DNA from 3 places in the Metapseudomonas lalkuanensis genome. Region 2 is predicted to be linked to each of the others. Evidence: predicted binding sites of a transcription regulator. Region 2 holds the regulator's gene; each other region holds the start of a gene.
The links. The regulator FliA, encoded in region 2, starts transcription of late flagellar genes. The targets are predictions, from matches to a motif close to CTAAAGTTTNNNNNNNNNNNGCCGNTAA.
Positions count from the first base shown of each region.

Region 1: a site for FliA is predicted at 2,634-2,661, ahead of FXN65_RS01655 (methyl-accepting chemotaxis protein). Genes of this name have one in related genera too.
Region 3: a site for FliA is predicted at 3,300-3,327, ahead of FXN65_RS18720 (methyl-accepting chemotaxis protein). Genes of this name have one in related genera too.

Region 1 is NZ_CP043311.1:339,677-344,440, reverse strand. It holds gene FXN65_RS01660 (protein-glutamate O-methyltransferase) at 1-474, opposite strand, end outside; gene FXN65_RS01655 (methyl-accepting chemotaxis protein) at 537-2,585, opposite strand; gene FXN65_RS01650 (chemotaxis protein CheW) at 2,725-3,261, opposite strand; gene pilH (twitching motility response regulator PilH) at 3,317-3,682, opposite strand; gene pilG (twitching motility response regulator PilG) at 3,728-4,135, opposite strand; gene gshB (glutathione synthase) at 4,403-4,764, shown strand, end outside.
Region 2 is NZ_CP043311.1:1,794,547-1,799,310, forward strand. It holds gene flhA (flagellar biosynthesis protein FlhA) at 1-291, shown strand, start outside; gene flhF (flagellar biosynthesis protein FlhF) at 307-1,656, shown strand; gene fleN (flagellar synthesis regulator FleN) at 1,732-2,565, shown strand; gene fliA (RNA polymerase sigma factor FliA) at 2,562-3,308, shown strand; gene FXN65_RS08475 (chemotaxis response regulator CheY) at 3,392-3,766, shown strand; gene FXN65_RS08480 (protein phosphatase CheZ) at 3,787-4,575, shown strand; gene FXN65_RS08485 (chemotaxis protein CheA) at 4,587-4,764, shown strand, end outside.
Region 3 is NZ_CP043311.1:4,003,968-4,008,731, reverse strand. It holds gene ccoN (cytochrome-c oxidase, cbb3-type subunit I) at 1-928, opposite strand, end outside; gene FXN65_RS18725 (alpha/beta family hydrolase) at 1,037-1,672, shown strand; gene FXN65_RS18720 (methyl-accepting chemotaxis protein) at 1,706-3,271, opposite strand; gene acnA (aconitate hydratase AcnA) at 3,501-4,764, opposite strand, start outside.

The sequences.
Region 1 (4,764 bases), 1.5 Mb from region 2:
GAGGCTGATGTCGGTGCCGGTCACGCCGAAGTAATCCGGTCGTTCGGTACCGCCAAGGGCCTCGGCTGCCAGCATGGCCAGCGAATAGGGTTCTTCACCGCTGGAGCAACCCACGCTCCAGATTTCCAGGGGCCGGGCAAGGCCAGCCGCAATGCGGCCCCGCAGATAATCGGTGAGCAGCTCGAAGGAAGCCGGATGACGGAAGAAGCGGGTCTCCTGCACGGTCAGCCGATCCAGCAGGGTCGACCATTCCACCGCGCCACGCGGCCCATTGGTGACCTGGCGGTAGTAGCTGGCGTAGTCCTGCACTCCCAGCTCACGCATGCGCGTACTGAGATTTGCCTGGAGGAAGGAACGGCGCTGGTCGCTGACCACCACGCCGGTGCGTTCCTCCAGCAACTTCTGCCAGTCGTGGAATTCCGCTGTCGTCATGTCGGCCAGGGGTTTCAAGGCCCAGACGCCGCCTGGCTGCATGCTGTCGTGCCCTTGATTCATGGCCGTCGTGCCGCGGTCTCAGACCGCGGCGCCTCCCCTGCTCAGGCTATGTCCTGGGCTTCCGGCAGCTTGAAGCCGGAAACCGACTTGCGCATCTCGCTCGCCATCTTCGCCAGGTTGCCGATGCTCTTCGCGGTGGCGGTGGTACCGGCGGAGGTCTGCGAGGTGATCTCCTGGATCACGTTCATGGTGTTGGAGATATGGCCCGCAGAGGACGCTTGCTGACGAGCGGCGTTGGAAATGTTCTGGATGAGTGCCGCGAGCGTCTTGGATACCTTCTCGATCTCTTCCAGGGCCACACCGGCGTCCTGGGCCAGGCGGGCACCGCGGACCACTTCGGAAGTGGTCTGCTCCATGGAGATGACCGCTTCGTTGGTGTCGGTCTGAATGGTCTTCACCAGCGCCTCGATCTGCTTGGTCGCGGCGGAGGAACGTTCCGCGAGGCGCTGTACTTCGTCCGCTACCACGGCGAAGCCGCGGCCCGCGTCGCCCGCCATGGACGCCTGGATCGCGGCGTTAAGGGCGAGGATGTTGGTCTGGTCGGCAATGTCGTTGATCAGGCTCACGATGTCACCGATCTCCTGGGACGATTCACCGAGGCGCTTGATCCGCTTCGAGGTGTCCTGGATCTGCTCACGGATGTTGTCCATGCCGGTGATGGTGTTGTGCACCACTTCGTTGCCCTTGTTGGCGATGGCTACGGAACGTTCCGCTACCGCCGAGGACTCGGAGGCGTTCGCCGATACCTGGTCAATGGACACGGCCATTTCGTTGATCGCGGCGGAGGCGCCGGCGATTTCCTGGGCCTGGTGCTCGGAAGCCTCGGCCAGGTGCATGGCGGTGGCCTGGGTTTCCTGGGCGGCGGCGGCCACCTGCACGGCGGTCAGGTTGATGGTTTCCACCAGCTCGCGGAGCTGGTCGATGGAGTAGTTGATGGAGTCGGCGATCGCACCGGTGAAGTCCTCGGTCACGGTCGCGGCTACCGTCAGGTCGCCGTCGGCGAGGTCGGCGATTTCGTCGAGCAGTCGCAGAATCGCGGCCTGGTTACGCTCGTTCTTCGCGGCGGTCTCGGCTAGTCGGTTGCGGGTGCTCTGTACCATCACCAGGCCGATGAGGATGATCGAGCCCAGGGCGAACACGCCCAGCACATAGCCGGCGAAGGTGTTCATGCCACGGCCATTGGCCAGGTTCTCGAAGCCGGTGGTCAGGGCGGAAGCCTTGTCCAGCAGGGTCTGGGAGCCGGTGAAGATGGTGTTGGCGGATTCACGGACCTGGAAGAGTTCGGGCGAGGTTTCGAGAATCTCGTCCACGGAGCCGGATACGAATTCGAAGAGCTCGGAAATCTCCTGCAGGCGCTCGAGGGCCTCGGTGTTGGTGACCTTGGAGATCTCCATCGCCGCGTTGCCTTCGATCATCGCGTTCAGTACGCGGCCGAACAGGCTGGCGTCGCGGCCGAACATGTCGGCGGCCTGGACCGAGTCATCGTCACCGGCCAGTACCTTGTTCACCGAGCCGAGGATACGTTCGGCCAGCAGCGACTGGCGCTGGGCCACGGAAACCTGGCTGGCGGGAGCACCGCTTTCGAGGAGAATGTCCACGACTTCCTCGTACTCGACCTGGAGCTGCGGAATGGTTTCGGCCAGGGTGGCGGCTACCTGGTGCAGGGAAAGTACGGTCTGCTCGCTGGCCAGGATGGCGTCGGCGTTCTTGCGCAGGCTCTCCCAGTCCTTCTGCACCACATCCATCTCGCCCTTCACGGCAACGGGTGCGGCAGGCAGGCCGGTGGAGGCGTCGCCCTGTTGCAGGAAGTTCCAGCGCTTCTCGAAGTCGTTGCGCGCGTCCTTCAGCAAGGCGAAGGCTTCGGCCTTGCCCGCCGCGGCTTCACTGGAGTTCTTGGCGATACGCTGGGACAGCACGCGGAGTTCACCGGCGTGGCTGATGTATTCCTTGTCGTAGTTCGCCTGGGTGTTGAGGTACGCGAAGTTCGCGAACAGCAGCACGATGGCGACGATCAGGACCACGAAGAGTCCGGCGATCAGCGACGTGCTGCGCACCCCGGAGAACAGATTGCCTGCGTTCAGTCTTTTCATTATCGGGCCCCCGCCTGGACCAACCACTTATTCCCATGTAACGCCAAAGGGCCGGCAAAGCCGGCCCAACCTTGAAGCCTTGGCCCCGGAGACTCTGCCCCGGTGGCCGGTACGGAGCGCCAGGCGCCCCGCGTCGAATCTAGACAGCCACCTCGAGGAACGCCTGATGCTGCGCGAGCGCGTGCGGGCTGAATACCAGCCAGGGCTGCTCGCGATGGAATACGCCGTGAATGAACGGCTGGATGCTGGCCTCCAGCGGAGGAAGCGTCTCGCTGAAGGAGTCCACCAGGAAATGCTGCATGCCGAAGACTTCGTCGACGATCAGCCCGGCGAAGATCTCCTGATGGTCCACCACCAGGACCCGGCGCTGCTTGCGCAGCGGCGAAAGCTCACTGCCGAAGAAACCGCACAGGTCCATGACCGGTAGCAGGCGGCCACGGACGTTGGAAACGCCCTTGACCCAGGTTTTCACCCCGGGAAGCGTGGTGTGGCGCGGCTCGTGCAGCACTTCGCTGACCTCGCCCATGGGCGCCACGAACAAGCGCTCGCCCATGCGAAAACCGATGCCGCTCCAGCTCTGCACCACCTGTTGCTGCGCAGGCAGGCCGGCCGCCAGCGCGCGACAGCGCTGGTCGATCTCGAAGAGGAGCTGGAAGGGAGTCTGCGAATCCGACATGGCGACCGGCCTTGGCCTGTTTCTAATAGTTATGTTTCGGGGACCGGCACGGCAATCAGCCGGCCAGTACCGTATTCAGGGTCTTGATCAGCGTGTCTTCTTCGATCGGCTTGGTCAGGTAGTCACGCGCGCCCTGGCGCTTGCCCCAGACCTTATCGGTTTCCTGATCCTTGGTGGTGACGATGATCACCGGAATGTGACTGGTGTCAGCGTCCTTGGTCAGTTGACGGGTCGCCTGGAAGCCATTGAGGCCCGGCATCACGATGTCCATCAGGACAGCGTCCGGTTTTTCCTGGCGGGCCAGGGCCACGCCATCGGCGCCATTCTCCGCCTTGAGTACCTGGTGGCCATGCTTCTCGAGCATGGCAGTCAGCTTGTACATCTCGGTCGGCGAGTCATCAACAATCAGAATACGAGCCATGGTGTTCCCCATACGGAAAGGCTTCACCGGCCTTCAGGCCGGACTTCAGGAGGCTTGCTCCACCGGGGTGAAATCGGGGACGTGAGTCTTGATCGCGCCGAGCAGCTCTTCCTTGCTGAAGGGCTTGGTGAGGTACTGATCGGAACCGACGATGCGACCCTTGGCCTTGTCGAACAGGCCGTCCTTGGAGGACAGCATGATCACCGGGGTGGACTTGAAAGCACTGTTGTTCTTGATCAGGGCGCAGGTCTGATACCCGTCCAGGCGCGGCATCATGATGTCGACGAAGATGATGTTCGGGTGGGAATCGGCGATCTTGGCCAGGGCATCGAAACCATCAACCGCGGTGATGACCTCGCACCCCACTTTCTTGAGCAGAGTCTCGGCTGTACGACGAATCGTTTTCGAATCGTCGATCACCATGACCTTCAAACCCTCGGAATGCTGTTCCATGTTCGCCCTACCATCGCCTCGGTGAGTCGTTATTCTGCTTTATATATGTGCCTGAGGCCCTGCAACCGACGGGCTGCTACCCAATCGTCGGGCCTTTTTAGCACAGTCTCCAGACGCAAGCTACACGGCCTCTGCATCTGCGATTCTTCCCTTTCGGGGGAAGGTTTTTTCCTTGACCGCAATCAATGCCGGCGCCACCCTGAGCGCCTTATCCAACCGGCCCGCCAGCTTTGGCGCGCCCCTTGAAACCTGTTGCGGAGACCCCCCATGAGCGTTCGCCTCGGGATCGTCATGGACCCCATTGCGCAAATCTCCTTCAAGAAGGACAGCTCCCTGGCCATGCTGCTGGCCGCCCAGGAGCGCGGCTGGTCGTTGTTCTACATGGAACAGCAGGACCTATACCAGAAAAACGGTGAAGCTCGCGCGCGCATGCGCCCCCTGAAGGTGTTCCTCGACCCCGGACACTGGTTCGAACTGGAGGCGGAGGCCGATACCCCGCTGGCCGAGCTGGACGTGATCCTGATGCGCAAGGACCCGCCCTTCGACAACGAGTTCGTCTACTCCACCTACCTGCTGGAACAAGCCGAACGGGCCGGCGTGCTGGTGGTTAACCGCCCGCAGAGCCTACG
Region 2 (4,764 bases):
CCCAGGTTGGAACAGATATTGCTGAATAGCCTGCAGAAGGCCGGACAGGGTTCGGAAGATGGCGTTCTCCTCGAACCCGGAATGGCCGAGAAGCTGCAACGTTCCCTGGTGGAAGCGGCGCAGCGTCAGGAAATGCTCGGCAAGCAGGCGATCCTGCTGGTGGCCGGGCCGATCCGGGCGATGATGTCGCGCTTCGCAAGGCTCGCCGTGCCAACCATGCACGTGCTCGCCTACCAGGAAATACCGGACAACAAGCAGGTCACCATAGTCGCGACTGTGGGGCAGAACTAACCGAGGTCAAGGGCCATGCAGGTCAAACGTTTCTTCGCCGCCGATATGCGTCAAGCCATGAAGTTGGTGCGTGATGAACTGGGCGCGGATGCCGCCATCATCGGTAATCGTCGGGTTGCCGGCGGTGTCGAGCTGACCGCGGCGCTGGACTACCCGCTGCCCGCGCCGGCCCCGAGCAAGCCGAACCCGGCGCTTGAAGCCGAACTGCGCAAGACCCAGGCGCGCATCGCCCAGGCTCAGGCCGAACTGACGACCCGTGCCATCGCCGATGCCGGCAAGGACCGTCAATTGTTCGCCGGCCAGCCGCTGACCGCCATCGAACCGGAACTGCCGGAATCCGCCCTGGCCGCCGCTATCGAGCGTCCGCGCGCCGTGCCGCGTCCGGTGGAGACGGTCAGCGCGCCGAAATCTGCCGGCGTGGACCAGGCCGCCCTGGACGCCATGCGTTTCGAGCTGAGCGGTCTGCGTGAACTGATCGAAGTGCAGCTGGGCTCCATCGCCTGGAGCCAGATGCAGAACCGCCGTCCGCAGCAGGCCAGCCTCTGGCGCCGCCTGCAGCGCATGGGCCTGCCGGCCGAACTGGCCCGCGCCCTGCTGGACAAGGTGGCCAACGTCAGCGACCCGCGCCAGGCCTGGCGCATGCTCCTGGCGCATCTCGCCCACGCCATCCGCACTCCTCAGGTCGAGCCGATGGAAGAGGGCGGTGTGATCGCCCTGGTCGGCCCGGCCGGCATGGGCAAGACCACCACCCTGGCCAAGCTGGCAGCCCGCTACGTGCTCAAGTACGGCGCGCAGAACGTCGCCCTGGTGAGCATGGACAGTTTCCGCATCGGCGCCCAGGAGCAGATCAAGACCCTTGGCCGCATCCTCAATGTGCCGGTGACCCTGGTCGATCCGGGCCAATCCCTGACCCAGGCCGTGGCTCCGCTGGCGCGCAAGCGCGTGGTGCTGATCGATACCGCTGGTCTGCCAATCAACGATCCGGCCCTGACCATGCAGCTCGAAGCGCTGGCCAGCCGGGCGATAAACGCGAAGAATTACCTGGTGATGGCGGCTACCAGCCAGAGCCAGGTGCTCAAGGCGGCCTATCACAGCTACAAGCGTTGCGGCCTGGTCGGTTGCATCATTACCAAGGCGGACGAAGCGGCCAGCCTGGGTGAGGTTTTGGGACTGGCTATCGGCCAGCATCTCCCGGTAGCCTATCTGGCCGACGGCCCGCGAATCCCGGATGATCTGCAGGTTCCCCGCAGCCACCAGCTGGTGAGCCGTGCGGTCAGCCTGCAGGCTCCGGAAGACCCGAGTGAAGAAGCCATGGCCGACCTGTTCGCCGGGCTCTATCAGAATCCGGCGCGGCGCGCCGGTTGAAGAATTTGTAAGCCGCCCAGAGGGGCGGTGCTGGACAGCCAAATGGCCCAGTCGACCTAAGGCAAGGTATTTGAAATGGGTAGTATGCATCCCGTACAGGTGATCGCGGTGACCGGCGGCAAGGGTGGCGTCGGCAAGACCAACGTGTCGGTGAACCTCTCGCTGGCATTGGCCGATCTCGGACGCCGCGTCATGTTGTTGGACGCCGACCTGGGACTCGCCAACGTCGACGTCCTGCTCGGCCTCACCGCCAAGCGCACACTGGCTGATGTGATCAATGGCGAATGCGACCTGCGCGACGTGCTGTTGCAGGGGCCGGGGGGCATCCGCATCGTCCCCGCCGCCTCCGGCACCCAGAGCATGGTGCAGCTTTCGCCCATGCAGCACGCCGGCCTGATCCAGGCATTCAGCGAAATCAGCGACAACCTCGACGTACTGGTGATCGACACCGCCGCCGGCATTGGCGATTCGGTGGTCAGCTTCGTCCGTGCGGCCCAGGAAGTGATAGTGGTCGTCTGCGATGAACCCACGTCGATCACCGACGCGTACGCACTGATCAAACTGCTCAACCGCGACTACGGCATGAGCCGCTTCCGCGTGCTGGCCAACATGGCCCACAGCCCGCAGGAAGGGCGCAACCTGTTCGCCAAGCTGACCAAGGTCACCGACCGTTTCCTCGACGTCGCCCTGCAGTACGTGGGCGCCGTTCCGTACGACGAGTCGGTGCGCAAGGCCGTGCAGAAGCAGCGCGCGGTCTATGAAGCCTTCCCGCGTTCGAAGTGCTCGCTGGCCTTCAAGGCCATCGCGCAGAAGGTCGATAGCTGGCCGCTGCCGGCCAATCCGCGGGGCCACCTGGAGTTCTTCGTCGAGCGGCTGGTCAAGCAGCCCTCCGCGGAAACCCCTGTATGACACCCGCCACTGGACTGCGTATGTACGGCAAGGCTCAGGCAAGGGATTCGCAACATCAGTTGATCGAGCGCTATGCCCCCCTGGTCAAGCGCATCGCCTATCACCTGCTCGCGCGCCTGCCAGCCAGCGTACAGGTGGAAGACCTGATGCAGTCCGGGATGATCGGCTTGCTCGAAGCTTCGAAGAAATACGACGGCAGCAAGGGCGCCAGCTTCGAAACCTACGCCGGTATCCGCATTCGCGGAGCCATGCTCGATGAAGTCCGCAAGGGCGACTGGGCGCCGCGTTCGGTGCACCGCAATACCCGCATGGTGAGCGAGGCCATCCGCACCATCGAGGCGAGAACAGGACGCGACGCTAAAGATCAGGAAGTTGCTGCCGAACTTGGATTGAGTCTCGAAGACTACTACGGCATTCTGAGCGACACCTTGGGCAGCCGCCTGTTCAGCTTCGACGACCTGTTGCAGGAAGGCGAGCAGGGCGGTCTGCGCGAGGACGCCGGTGTCACCCAATTTTCACCTTCCCATGATCTGGAAGACGAACGCTTCCAGGCCGCGCTGGCCGATGCCATCGCGAACCTGCCCGAGCGTGAGCGCCTGGTACTGGCGCTGTATTACGACGAAGAACTGAACTTGAAGGAAATCGGTGAAGTGCTGGGGGTCAGCGAATCGCGGGTCAGCCAGTTGCATAGCCAGTGCGCGGCACGCTTGCGCGCACGGCTTGGCGAATGGCGAGCACGCTGAACGGCACACCGCTTCCAGATTTGAACGGCGCACCCGGCAAGAGGGGCGTTTGAGACTGTACGGAGGTCGACTTGGACAAGAACATGAAAATCCTCATCGTTGACGATTTCTCGACGATGAGACGCATCATCAAGAACCTCTTGCGCGACTTGGGTTTCACCAATACCGCCGAAGCCGACGACGGCACCACGGCCCTGCCGATGCTGCACAGCGGCAACTTCGATTTCCTCGTGACCGACTGGAACATGCCCGGAATGACCGGCATCGACCTGCTGCGCGCCGTGCGTGCCGACGAGCGCCTGAAGCACCTGCCGGTCCTGATGGTGACTGCCGAGGCCAAGCGCGACCAGATCATCGAGGCCGCCCAGGCCGGCGTGAACGGCTATGTGGTCAAGCCTTTCACTGCCCAGGTGCTGAAAGAAAAAATCGAGAAGATCTTCGAGCGGGTCAACGGCTGAATGTCAGCCGCGGGGGCACCATGGACCAGAATGAACACCTGCTGGGAGACTTCGAGTCGACCCTGAAAGACCGTGCGCGGGAACTGGTGGAAAGTCTCGAGAAAGGCAACTTCACCGACGCCGTGCAACTCATCCACGAACTCAATCACGTCCGTGATCGCGGCCTCTACCAGGAAGTCGGCAAGCTCACCCGTGAGCTGCACAACGCCATCGTCAACTTCCAGATCGACCCGCATCTGCCCCACGCCCAGGAAATGTCGCAGATCGCGGACGCGACCGATCGCCTTTCCTACGTGGTGCACATGACCGAGAAGGCCGCCAACCGCACCATGGACCTGGTGGAGGAAAGCGCGCCGCTGCTCAACGGCCTGAGCGACGAAGCCCAGCAGCTGGGCGCGGAGTGGGGCCGCTTCATGCGCCGGGAAATCGGCGCGGACGGGTTCCGCGACCTGGCTCGCCGCATCGAGCAGTTCCTTGCCCGCAGCCAGCGCGATACCGATGCCCTGTCGAGCAAGCTCAACGACATCCTGCTGGCGCAGGACTACCAGGACCTTACCGGCCAGGTGATCAAGCGCGTGACCCAACTGGTCACCGAGGTGGAGAGCAACCTCGTCAAGCTGGTGCTGATGGCCAGCCAGGTGGATCGCTACGCCGGCATCGAGCACGACCACGCCGCGCTACGTGCAGAGCTGGAACAAGAAAAAAATCCTTCCAGGGGTGAAGGTCCGCAGATCCATGCCGATATACGTGAGGACGTAGTGTCCGGACAGGACGACGTCGACGATCTGCTATCCAGCCTAGGCTTTTAGGGAGCGCTCATATGAGCTTCGACGCCGATGAAGAAATCCTCCAGGACTTCCTGGTAGAGGCCGGCGAGATTCTGGAGCAACTGTCCGAGCAGCTGGTCGAGCTGGAAAGCCGCCCTGACGACATGGACCTGCTCAACGCGATTTTCCGTGGCTTCCACACCGTGAAAGGTGGTGCCGGTTTTCTCCAGC
Region 3 (4,764 bases), 2.2 Mb from region 2:
GGAAGCGCAGGATGGGGTCGGAACGCAACTTGTGCCAGGCTCCGGAGAGGGTCATCATGCCGTTGATCATGCCGCCCCAGCTCGGAGCCAGCAGCACCAGGGACATCACCATGCCGAGGGACTGGGCCCAGTCGGGCAGGGCGGTGTAGTGCAGGTGGTGCGGGCCGGCCCAGATGTACACCGCGATCAGTGCCCAGAAGTGCACGATGGACAGGCGATAGGAGTACACCGGGCGCTCGGCCTGCTTCGGAACGAAGTAGTACATCATTCCCAGGAAGCCCGCGGTGAGGAAGAAGCCCACGGCGTTGTGGCCGTACCACCACTGGATCATGGCATCGGTGGCACCGGAATAGAGGGAGTAGGACTTGGTCAGGGTGACCGGGATCTCCAGGTTGTTCACCAGGTGCAGGATCGCCACGGTCAGGATGAAACCGCCGAAGAACCAGTTGCCCACGTAGATGTGCTTGGTCTTGCGCTTGACCACTGTCCCGAAGAAGACGATGGCGTAGCTGACCCAGACAATGGTGATCAGGATGTCGATCGGCCACTCCAGCTCGGCGTATTCTTTCGAGCTGGTCCAGCCCATCGGAAGGCTGATGGCAGCCAGCACGATGACCAGTTGCCAGCCCCAGAAGGTGAAGGCTGCGAGCTTGTCGGAAATCAGGCGGGTCTGGCAGGTGCGCTGCACTGCGTAGTAACTGGTGGCGAACAGTGCGCATCCGCCGAAGGCGAAGATCACCGCGTTAGTGTGCAGCGGGCGAAGTCGGCCGAAGCTCGTCCAGGGAAGGTTGAAGTTGAGTTCCGGCCAGGCCAGTTGTGCGGCAATGAGAACGCCGAGCCCCATCCCGACGATTCCCCACACCACCGTCATGATGGCGAACTGGCGGACCACCTTGTAGTTATAGGCGGTACTGCTTGCTGTGCTCATGTTATGGGCTTCCGTCCACGGTTTTTGGATTGCGCGGCAAGCATGGTGAAAGCCCATTTGGCGGCTATTGATCTGGATCAACCGCCTACTATCGATGGAGAAGTCTGAATGCTCCTGTGGAACAGGCCTGTAGGCCCGGTTTCGTACACCCTCATCCTCGCCCATGGCGCGGGTGCGCCGATGGATAGCCCGTTCATGCACGACATCGCGCAAAGGCTTGCCGCGCGTGGCATTGCGGTGGTTCGCTTCGAATTCCCTTACATGGCCGCCCTGCGGGGGGATGGGCGTCGCCGTCCACCGAATCCCCAGGCCCAGTTGCTGGGCTGCTGGCGGGAGGTGCATGCCCTGGTGCGACAGCAGGTCACAGGGCCTTTGGCCATCGGCGGCAAGTCCATGGGCGGGCGCATGGCCAGCCTGCTGGCCGATGAGCTGGGCGCTGATGCGCTGGTCTGCCTGGGATACCCGTTCCACGCCGTGGGCAAGGCGGACAAACCCCGGGTCGCTCACCTGGCGGACCTGAAGACACCGACCCTGATCGTCCAGGGCGAGCGCGATCCCATGGGGGACCGCCTCACTGTGGCGGGCTACAGCCTGTCGGATGCCATTCGCGTGCAATGGCTGGTGGCGGGGGATCACGACCTGAAGCCGCTAAAGGCCTCGGGCTTCAGTCACGAACAGCACCTGGAAGCCGCCGCAGGATCGGTGGAGGCGTTCCTGGCCGCTCCGGGCGGTACCCCGAAATGAAAGAGGGCGCCTTTTGGCGCCCTCTCCGTGTCCTCAGCGGTTGAACCTGTCCACCAGGGAGTATTGCCCCTGGGCGGTGTGGGTGAGCTCTTCGCTGAGCAGCGCCGTGCGCTGGGCCTCGCCGGACGTCTGGTCAGCCAGGTGGGCGATGCTGCTGATGCTCTGGTTTATCTGCTCGGCGACCGCGCTCTGCTCTTCGGTGGCAGCGGCGATCTGGTCGGCCATGTCGGCGATGTTCGCGACCGCCTCGCTGATGCCCACCAGCGCCTGGTCGGCCTGGCGTACGCGCTCGACGCCTTCGTCCGCCTGGCGACGACCATGCTCCATGGTGTGCACGGCTTCCTCGGCGGTCTTTTGCAGTTGGGCGATCAACTGATGGATCTGCCCGGTGGATTCGGCCGTGCGCTGGGCGAGCTGGCGCACCTCGTCGGCGACCACGGCGAAGCCGCGACCCATTTCACCGGCACGGGCGGCCTCGATGGCGGCATTGAGCGCCAGCAGATTGGTCTGGTCGGCGATGCCTTTGATGACGTCCACCACGCCACCAATCTCGTTGCTGTCCTGGGCCAGACGCGTGACGGTTTCGCCGGTCTCACCCACGGACTGCGAAAGGCGCTGGATGGCTTCGCGGGTTTCGGCGGCGATGTTGCGGCCCTGGCTGGTCAGGCGGTTGGCTTCCTGGGTGGCATCGGCGGTGCGCTGCACATTGTTGGCCACTTCCTGGGTGGTGGCAGCCATCTGGTTAACCGCGGCGGCCACCTGCTCGGTTTCCACGCGCTGGCGCTCCAGGCCGTCGGAGCTGTTATGGGCCAGCACATCGGCCTGGCGTGCCTGCTGGGTAAGGTGCTCAGCGGTGTCCTGGAGGCGGGTCAGGCAGGTCTTCAATCGCGCTTCCTGGCTGAGCATGGCCATTTCCAGACGCGCCTGCACACCACGGCTGTCGGTGTACATCTGTGCGATCAGCGGGTCGGAGGTGGTCTGCTCGGCCAGTCGCAGCAGGCGCTTGATGCCGCGGTTCTGCCAAGCCAGGCCGATCAGTCCGAGCGGCACGGAAAGCAGGGCGGCAAGGAGGAAGCCCCAGTGGGAGTTCAGCCAGGCGCCGATGAGGAAACCGATCTGGCTGATGAGAATGAACGGCAGCCAGTCCTGCAACACCGGCAGCCACTTGTCGCGGCTGGGGATGGCGGCCTTGCCGGCATTGATGCGCTGGTAGAGGGCCTCGGCGCGGCGGATCTGCTCGGCGGTCGGCTTGACGCGCACCGACTCGTAGCCGGTGACCTGGCTGCCTTCGAAGATGGGCGTGACGTAGGCATTCACCCAGTAGTGGTCGCCGTTCTTGCAGCGGTTCTTCACTACGCCCATCCACGGACGTCCCTTCTTCAGGGTCGACCACATGTGGGCGAACACCGCGGGTGGCACGTCGGGGTGGCGGACCAGATTGTGTGGCGAACGAACCAGCTCGTCGCGGCTGTAGCCGCTGATGTCGATGAAGGCTTCGTTGGTGTAGGTGATGACGCCTTTGCTGTCCGTGGTAGAAATCAGGCGTTGCTCGGCGGGGAAGCTACGCTCCCGCTGGGTGACAGGTTGGTTGTTTCTCATTGGTATCCATCCGCAAGGCTTACAGCATCTATCGGCATCCAGGCGCCAAGGTTAAGCCTTTTTTTGGGGCGCCAGTGTACTCGGATTTCAGCCTTGTCTGATCGATGGTCTGCAGTGGAGTGGTTCGATTACCGCCCCGGTCCCGTGCGCGAGGGGGGCGACGGCCTGCAAGGCCCGAAGCTTCAAGGCGTTTCGGGACATTGCAGGCACGACGTGTGCCTGGCGCGTTTCAGCCAGCCAGCAGCTGCCGCAGTACGTAGTGGAGGATGCCGCCGGCCTTGAAGTACTCGACCTCGTTCAGGGTGTCGATTCGGCACAGCAGCTCGGCCTTGTCTTTCGAGCCATCCTCTCGGGTGATTTCCAGGCTCAGGGCCATCTGCGGACGCAGGCTGGCATCATCCAGGCCGAGGATGCCCAGGGTTTCCCGTCCGCTCAGGTTGAGGCTCTTGCGGTCCTGGCCGTCCTTGAACTGCAGCGGCAGTACGCCCATGCCGACCAGATTGGAGCGGTGGATGCGCTCGAAACTTTCGGCGATCACCGCCTTGACCCCCAGCAGGTTGGTGCCCTTGGCCGCCCAGTCGCGGGACGAGCCCGTGCCGTATTCCTTGCCCGCGATCACTACCAGCGGGGTGCCCTCGGCCTGGTAGCGCATGGCGGCATCGTAGATGGCCAGCTTCTCGCCGCTGGGCACATGCAGCGTATTGCCGCCTTCCTCGCCGCCGAGCATTTCGTTGCGGATGCGGATGTTGGCGAAGGTGCCGCGCATCATCACTTGATGGTTGCCCCGCCGCGAGCCATAGGAGTTGAAGTCCGCCGGGGCCACGCCGTGTTCGCGCAGGTAGCGCCCGGCCGGGCTGTCGGCCTTGATGTTGCCGGCAGGGGAGATGTGGTCGGTGGTCACAGAATCGCCCAGCAGGGCCAGGATACGTGCCTGGCGCACGTCCTCGACCTTGGGCGGTGCGCCGGTGATGTCGGCGAAGAAGGGGGGATGCTGGATGTAGGTGGAGTCCGCCTGCCACTCGTAGGTGTCGGATTCGGGGACCTTGATCGCGCGCCATTTCTCGTCGCCGGCGAAGACTTCGGCGTATTCCTTGCGGAACATGGCGGTGTCCACCTTCTGGATGGCCGCTGCGATTTCCTGCTGGCTCGGCCAGATGTCCTTGAGATAGACCGGCTGGCCATCCTTGCCCTGGCCCAGGGGCTGGCTACCGAGCTCCAGGCGCACGCTGCCGGCCAGGGCGTAAGCCACCACCAGGGGCGGGGACGCTAGCCAGTTGGCCTTGACCAGCGGGTGTACCCGGCCTTCGAAGTTGCGGTTGCCGGAGAGCACTGAGGCCACCGTCAGGTCCGCTTGCTGGATGGCTTTCTCGATGGGCTCGAGCAGGGGGCCGGAATTACCGATGCAGGTGGTGCAGCCGTAGCCCACCAGGTTGAAGCCGAGCTGGTCCAGATAGGGCGTCAGACCCGCCGCACGGAAGTACTCGGTCACCACC